DNA from 2 places in the Streptomyces sp. NBC_01237 genome. Region 2 is predicted to be linked to the other one. Evidence: riboswitches for the same ligand, from Rfam matches in the RefSeq annotation. Region 2 holds a riboswitch; the other holds the start of a gene.
The links. Region 2 has a riboswitch for cyclic di-AMP ahead of OG251_RS34355 (M23 family metallopeptidase). Riboswitches for the same ligand answer to the same signal wherever they lie in the genome.

Region 1 (4,086 bases), 6.5 Mb from region 2:
TCACTCCCACCGCGGAGGGCGGCAAGACCGTCTGGATCACCCTGCCCTGGACGGTCCCGGTCCAGGGCTGACCCCGGCCCTGTCGACAGCGCTCGTGGTCGATACGCCCGAGGGCTGTCCCGTCATCCCCGGCGGGCGCACGACGACGCCTACGGCACCTCGCGGCGATGTCGGAACGCCCGAACACGTCCCGTATGCGGATGTCCCTCCGCCATGCGACGCACCGCATCCGAGGTCGCGCGCCGATCCACCAGGGACGACGGGACAGCCCTCAGCGCGTCGCGGCACCACGGCCGAAACCGCTGCGCAGCAGGGCCATCAGCGTCGACGCCGCGGCGCTCGCCCGGTCGCCCCGGTGCGCGACGGAGATCGTCCGCCGGAAGGCCGCGGGCTCCAGCCGTCGCACCGACAGCGGGGTCGGGGACATCGCGGCGACCATCTCCGGCACCACGGCCACCCCGAGCCCCGCGCTGACCAACGCGCACACCAGGGCATAGCCGGGCGACTCGCACACGACGGCAGGGGTGGCCCCGGCCTCCGCCAGGGCCCGTTCCACCCCGCGACGGGGCGGATGTGTGGGCGCGCTGCTGATCAGCGGCCGGCCCGCCAGCTCGGCGACGGGCAGCCGGCCCGTGCCCTCGGACAGCATGTGGCCGACCGCGGTGATCAGGACCAGCTCCTCGACCAGCAGAGGTTCGATGGTGACGCCCGCCGGAGGCGGATCGGCGGCTGCCGGTTCGTATGTGTGGGTCAGGGCGAGATCGACCTCCCCGGCGGCCACCGCGGCGACCGTACCGGGCGGCTCGTAGTCGGTCACCGCCAGCTCGACATCGGGATGGGCGCGCCGGAACGCGCTCAGCACCGGCGGCAGCAGATGGATTCCGGCCGTGGTGAACGTGCCGACCCGCAGCCGCCCCCCGGAGAGCCCCGCGAGCTGGGCCAGCTCGTGCCGCGCCTGGTCCAGCTCGTCCAGGACCCGTCTGGCCCGGCCCGCGAGCAGCTCACCGGCGGCCGTGAGCCTGGCGCCGCGGTGGTGGCGCACCAGGAGCGCCGCACCGGCCTCGCGCTCCAGCTTGGCCAGCTGCTGGGAGAGGGCGGGCGCGGTGTAGCCCAGCCGGGCCGCGGCCCGAGTGATCGATCCGGCCTCGGCGACCGCCACCAGCGCCGCGAGCCGTGTCGGGTCGTACATTAAGCGTTCCTTTTGGCAGACCCAGAAGATTGCAAGTACACGCTAAAGGCTACTTCGGGCCAGGCTGTACGCATGGACGCACAACTGCTCGCCTTCACGGGAGTCGCCGCAGGCATGGTGGCGCTGCCCGGCGCCGACTTCACCGTCGTCGTACGCAACGCGCTGGCCTCACGCCGTTCGGGGGTGGCCACAGCGCTGGGAGTCGCCGGGGGGCTGCTGGTGCACACCGCGCTGGCCGTGGCGGGGCTGGCCGCGGTGCTGGTGACGATGCCCGTGCTGTTCCGCACCGTCCAGCTGCTCGGCGGGGCGTATGTGCTCTATCTCGGTCTGAGCGCCCTGTACGCGATACGGCGACGGACCGCGGCGACCGACGGGGTGGCGGCACAGGCCCCCGGCCCCGCGCCGAAGGAACTCGGCCGCTCACTGCGCCAGGGCTTCCTGACCAACGCGCTGAACCCCAAGGCGCCGGTGCTCTTCCTCAGTCTGCTGCCCCAGTTCGTCCCCGACGGGCAGCCGCCGTTGCCCAGGACCCTGCTGCTCGCGGCCGTCGTCGTGGTGCTGGCGCTCATCTGGTTCCCGGCCGTGGCCCTGCTGGTGGACCGGTTGGGCCGGTGGCTGCGCCGGCCGCGTACCGCCCGTGCGATCGAGGGCGGCAGCGGCGCGGCGCTCACCGCACTGGGGCTCGCGCTGGTGACCGGACCGCTGCTGCGCTGAAGCGGTTCCGGCCGGGGATCAGGGGATCAGCGCACCCGCCCGTACCAGACGCTGTTCGACCAGATCTTCTCCAGCCGGACCAGGGCCCCCGTCTTGGGGGAGTGCCAGATCTTCCCCTTACCCGCGTAGATGCCCACGTGGTACACGCTGCGGCCGGAGTGGAAGAAGACCAGGTCGCCCTTCTTGCGCATCGAGGAGGAGATGTGGCGGGTCTTGTTGTACTGCTGCTGGGCCGTGCGGGGGAGCTTCTTGCCCGCCTTCTTGAACGAGTAGAGAGTCAGCCCCGAGCAGTCGAACCGGCGGGGGCCGGATGCTCCGTACTTGTAGGGCGATCCCTTCTTCGAGGCAGCGATCTTGAGCGCCTTCGTCGAGTGAGTGGCGGCCTCGGCATCGGTCACCAGACCCGGCGCCAGCATGGTGCTGCCGACGGCGAGAGTGAGAACCGAGGCCGTACCGACCCGGGCAAGCAGAGACGGGACATGTACCTGCGCAGTCATGCGCAACCCTTCGTCAGCCGCCTGTGAAGGATGACCTGTCGGGTTCGGGCTGGCGAAGTTGCCCGGCCGCACTTGGCGGCTTCACCCCGAGGGGCGACCGGTTGCCCGGTCGACCCGTTGTGCTCGGGTCCTCCACTCCTGCCGATCCACTTCTGTCGACCAGTCATCCGGGCAGCGGCAGGACTCGGCGTCCGCCCGGACCGCCCCGCCGCGGTGGCGGGGGCTTGTCGTCCCAGGGATCTTGACTCACGAAGTGCCGGATTTCCGAGGCGAAACAGTGATTTGTGAGGCTCATCACGACTGATCCGTTCGGGTGGACGGGTCGGATTCGAGCCCTCGGCGGCGCTGTCCGACCAGTCTCGTACCAGCGGCGGAACCGCATATTCCGAGTACCGTCCACGCGCAGAGCGCAAGTTGGGTTGTCCCTCATGAGGGGGACTGCCTACGCCGAACGAGCGAGGAAAATTGATCAATCGACCGGGCGTGTCGCGTCGGCTCAGCGGCGCCCCGGTCCGGCTCCCTCACGCCCGGCCCGGCTCCCTCTCACCCGTGGCCACGGCCCCCCTCACGCCCAGACCCCGGCCTCAGCCGCGGGGGCGGGAGGGGCCGGGGTCGGGGTCGGGGTCGAGGTGGAGGGGCGGTCAGCCCGTCGGTGGTGGGGGTACCGCGACCCGGCCCGCGCGCCGCTCCCCGTCGAGCAGGCGCAGCGCCCGCGCCAGGGTGGTCGCGTGGATCTGTGTCTCGCCCCGCTCGTGCATCAGCGTCAGGGCGTCGCGCAGTGCCGCGGCCCGGGAGGCCAGTGCCTGGGCGGCCCGCAGAGCGCCGTAGGTGTCGCTGCCACGGGCCGGGTTGATCCGGCCCAGCTGGTCGAGGACTTCCAGGTAGCGGTCGATGAACTCCCCTTCGGCGCGGGTCAGGGCGGGGAGCGGTGGGAACTCGGGTGGCAGCATCGTCGGTTCACCTCGCGGGGTGCGGCGGCCGGGGCGGGTTGCGGTTCTCCACGACGTGGTCGACCAGCCCGTACGCCTTGGCGGCCCGTGCGTCGAGGATGGTGTCGCGCTCGATGTCGGCGGTGATCCGCTCGGCGGACCGGCCCGTGTGACGGACCAGCATGCCCGCGAGCATCTCGCGTACCCGCATCAACTCGCGCGCTTCGATTTCGAGATCGGACGGCTGGCCCTGCACCGGTTCGTCCAGCACGGGCTGACGGATGACTACCCGGGCGCCGGGCAGGGCATGTCGGCGGCCCGGTGCCCCGGCCGCCAGCAGTACGGCCGCGCTGGAGCCGGCCTGGCCGAGGCAGAAGGTCTCCACGTCGCAGGCCAGGTACTGCATCGTGTCGTAGATCGCTGCCATGGCGCTGAACGATCCGCCGGGAGAGTTGATGTACAGCGATACGGGCCGGTCCGGTTCGGCGTATTCCAGGTACATGAACTGGGCGATCAGGTCGGTGGCCGCGGTGTCGTCCACCGGGGTGCCGAGGAAGACGATCCGCTCGGAGAGCAGCTTGGAGTAAGGGTCCAGAGTCCGGGTCCCCGTCGCGGTGCGCTCGGTGAACTCGGGCAGGACATAACGGGCGACAGGTCGGATCATCGCGGTGCCTCTCCTGGGATCTGCGCAGGCCTCGGTCCGCATGCGTGCTTCAGCTGCTGCATGCCGGTAAAAAATGTACAGGACGTACAGAAG
Region 2 (4,086 bases):
CGAGGCGCTGGCGGCCGAGCCCTTCCCGCCCGGTCCGGGCTTCGACTCCCCGCTCGACGGCCGCGAGGAGTATCCGGTCGAGGGTGGACCCCGATTCGTCCGCCCGGCCCTCTCCGTACGGACCGCCGAGGTCAGGGGTACGCAGTGGGCGTTCGCGGACGCCGAGACGCGGGGTGACGAACTCCGGCTCGGCTTCACCGACGCAGTCCACCGGCTCGCGCTGACCCTGCACTACCGGATGCGCGGGGACTCCGATGTGATCGAGCGCTGGGCCACCGTCACGCACGCCGGGCCGGACGGCCCGCCCCTGGAGCTGCTGCGCGCCGACGCGGCGACCTGGACGCTGCCGGCCCGTGAGGGCTGGCGGCTGAGCCAGCTCCACGGCAGCTGGGGGGCCGAGTCCCGGCTGGTGCGGTCGGAACTGACGTACGGCGAGAAGATCCTCTCCAGCCGCCGGGGACACACCGGACACCAGCATCTGCCCTGGGTGGCGCTGGACGCGGACGCCGCGGCGACCGAGGAGCACGGCGAGGTGTACGGCTGCGCGCTGGGCTGGTCCGGGTCCTGGCGGATCGCCGTGCACCAGCTGCCCGACGGCCTGGTGCAGATCACCGGCGGTGCGGGTTACGACGAGTCCGGGCTGCTGCGGCTCGCGCCGGGGGAGTCGTACACCACACCCGTCTTCGCCGGGCTGTGGAGCCCCGACGGATTCGGCGGCGCGAGCCGCGCCTGGCACGCCTGGCAGCTGGCCCATGTGATTCCGGACGCCGAGGCGCTGCGCCCGGTGCTCTACAACTCCTGGGAGGCGACCGGATTCGACATCGTCGAGGAGCAGCAGCGGGAGCTCGCGGTGCGGGCCGCGGAGATGGGTGTCGAGCTGTTCGTGGTGGACGACGCCTGGTTCGGGCAGCGCACCAGTGACCGGGCCGGACTCGGGGACTGGACGCCGAACCCCGACCGTTTCCCCGGTGGGCTGAGGCCGCTGGCCGAAGAGGTGCGCGGACTGGGCATGCGGTTCGGTATCTGGGTCGAGCCGGAGATGGTCAACCCCGACAGTGATCTCTACCGGGCCCATCCCGACTGGGTCCAGCACGTCCCCGGGCGGACGCGGACGGAGTTCCGTCATCAGCTGGTGCTCAACCTGGCCCGGCCGGACGTGCAGGAATACCTGTGGGAACAGCTCGACACCCTGCTCTCCAGTGCTCCGATCGACTATGTGAAGTGGGACTTCAACCGCTGCTTCACCGATGCGGGCTGGCCGGGCGAGGAGTATCCGCAGAAGCTCTGGATCGAGCATGTGCACGCGCTGTACGCGCTGCTCGACCGGTTGCGTGCCGCACACCCCGGGGTGGCCTTCGAGTCCTGCTCGGGCGGTGGGGGCCGGGTCGACCTCGGGGTGCTCGCCCGGACCGATCAGGTGTGGACCTCCGACAACACCGACCCGCTGGACCGGCTCGCCATCCAGGAGGGCTTCGGCCAGATCCACCCGGCACGGGTGATGGCCGCCTGGGTCACCGACAGCCCGAACGAGCAGATGAACGGGCGGGCGAGTTCGCTGCGCTTCCGCTTCGTCAGCGCCATGGCGGGGGTGCTCGGGGTCGGCGGCGACCTCACCGAGTGGAGCGAGGAGGAGCTGGCCGAGGCGCGGGACTGGGTGTCCCTGTACAAGGAGATCCGCCCGGTCGTCCAGCACGGCGCCCTGTACCGGCTCGCGGCTCCGCGCGGTGGGCTGAGCGCGGTGCAGTACGTGCGGGGCGAGGAGACCGTGGTGCTGATGTGGCTCGAAGCGCAGCGGTACGGGCAGCGCCCCCCGGCTCTGCGGCTCCGCGGTCTTGACCCCTCGGCGGTGTACGTCTGCCAGGACACCGGGACGGTGTACGAGGGATCGGCACTGCTGCACCGGGGGCTGCACACGGGGCTGACGGGAGATCTCGACGCGCGGGTGCTGAGGTTGCGTCAGAGGTGATGGCCATGACATGTCCGTATTGGTGCATTTAGTGGAACATGCCCCACTTGTGGGGGAGATGGTGACCCGCTGGTGAGCGGGATCATATCCGTGACGGTGTGTGGTGGCGGCGCCCGGAGGTAATCCGGGCGCCGCGCGGAAAGCCAAGATCCGTAATCCACGGAGTGTCACCGGAAATCCGAACCGAAATTGAATCGGGGATTCCGGTACGCAACCGATGGCTTGTTCCCGTCGTCCTGACTCGTTTACGGTCACCGTCAATCCGGACGGACCGCCTAATCCTGCCGCCGCCCGGAATTCACACCCACCCACATACGCGTGGCAGGAGCGGGGGACCCAGGTAAGCCGCCGGCCCGGAGAGATCCGGACCGGCTCGGGGTGAAGTCGCAGCCAGCGACCGGGCATCTCCAGCCCGAACCCGACAGCTCACCTCGTAGGCGCCGGAGAGGAATTCCCCCATGCCCGCACAGGGTAAGCACCGTCGTACGAAGACCGGCCCGATCGCCCGCGGTGTCCTCGCCGCAGGGACCGGCGGCGCCGTCCTCGCCCTCCCGCTGATCGGTGCCACCGGAGCGCACGCCGCGGAGAAGGCCGCGCCCGCCGCCGCCTCGGTCGCCGCCGCGCACACCGCCCCCGGTGCCGCCGTGGTGAAGACGCAGACCGCGTCGAAGACCTACTCCGTGGTCTCCGGCGACTACCTGTCGAAGATCGCCGCCGAGCAGAAGCTCAAGGGTGGCTGGCAGAAGCTGTACCAGGACAACCGCGACGTCGTCGGCGGGAACCCGAGCCTGATCTTCCCCGGCATGAAGCTGACCCTCGGCGCCAAGGCGTCCGGCTCCGCCGCCGCCCCGGACGCCGCGCAGTCCGCGCCGGCTCCCTCGAAGGCCGAGCCGAAGAAGGCCGCCCCGGCCGCCCCGAAGGCGAAGCCCGCCCCGAAGACCACGTCCTCCCCGGACTCGTCCGCCGCGGCCGGCAAGTCCACCACCTCCACGAACACCAGCGCCTCCCAGAGCAACAGCTCCGGCTGGACGACCCCGGTGGCCAACGCCAACGTCACCACCCAGTACCGGGCCTCCGGCGCCAGCTGGTCCAGCGGCTACCACACCGGCTCGGACTTCCAGGCCGCCTCGGGCACCGTCGTCCGCGCCATCGGTCCGGGCACCGTGGTCTCGGCCGGCTGGAGCGGCTCGTACGGCAACGAGGTCGTCATCAAGCACGCCGACGGCATGTACTCCCAGTACGCCCACCAGTCCTCGCTCAACGTCTCCGTGGGCGAGACCGTCACCGGCGGCCAGCAGATCGGCCTCTCCGGCTCCACCGGCAACTCGACCGGCCCGCACCTGCACTTCGAGGTCCGCACCGGCCCGAGCTACGGCTCCGACGTCGACCCGATCTCGTACCTGCGTCAGCACGGCGTCTCCATCTGATGGAGCGGTGACGAGCGGTTCCCCCAGGGGCGGTGCGCACGAGCGCACCGCCCCTGTACTTATTCCGGCTTTACCAAAAACTGACCGGGTGGTCTATCTCACCACCCGTCAACCCCGTATTACGGTCGCGTAGGTCACATTCGAAGGTGCAGGATATGCGCTTGTGGCAGACGATTCGAGAATCAATCAACCAGGCATCATCGGGTCGTACGCGGCGATTGGCGACAGCTTCACCGAAGGCGTCGGAGACCCCGGCCCCGACGGGACCTTTGTCGGCTGGGCGGACCGCTTCGCGGTGCTGCTGGCGGACCAGCTCCCGGTCCCCGATGCAGCGACGAGCCCGGAGGATTCCCCGCACGGGAATTTCCGGTACGCCAATCTCGCCGTACGCGGACGCCTTCTCGACCAGATAGTCGAGGAGCAGGTGCCCCGTGCCAAGGAACTGGCCCCGGACATGGTCAGCTTCTGCGCGGGCGGCAACGACATCATCAGGCCGGGCACCGACCCCGACGATCTGGCCGAGCGCTTCGAGCGCGCGGTCGCCGATCTGAGCAACGCGGTCGGCACCGTCATGGTCACCACCGGATTCGACACCCGGGGCGTGCCGGTACTGCGGCACATGCGCGGCAAGATCGCGACGTACAACATCCATCTGCGGGCCATCGCGGACCGCTACCACTGCCCCGTCCTGGA

Region 1: another riboswitch for cyclic di-AMP. It lies ahead of OG251_RS05525 (C40 family peptidase); the one in region 2 lies ahead of OG251_RS34355 (M23 family metallopeptidase).

The regions. Positions count from the first base shown of each region.
Region 1 covers NZ_CP108508.1:1,240,277-1,244,362, reverse strand. The annotation lists gene OG251_RS05540 (ATP-binding protein) at 1-71, shown strand, start outside; gene OG251_RS05535 (LysR family transcriptional regulator) at 272-1,189, opposite strand; gene OG251_RS05530 (LysE family translocator) at 1,262-1,903, shown strand; gene OG251_RS05525 (C40 family peptidase) at 1,930-2,400, opposite strand; cyclic di-AMP (ydaO/yuaA leader) riboswitch at 2,404-2,568, opposite strand; gene OG251_RS05520 (hypothetical protein) at 3,042-3,350, opposite strand; gene OG251_RS05515 (ATP-dependent Clp protease proteolytic subunit) at 3,358-3,993, opposite strand.
Region 2 covers NZ_CP108508.1:7,760,499-7,764,584, forward strand. The annotation lists gene OG251_RS34350 (alpha-galactosidase) at 1-1,966, shown strand, start outside; cyclic di-AMP (ydaO/yuaA leader) riboswitch at 2,262-2,419, shown strand; gene OG251_RS34355 (M23 family metallopeptidase) at 2,425-3,393, shown strand; gene OG251_RS34360 (SGNH/GDSL hydrolase family protein) at 3,557-4,086, shown strand, end outside.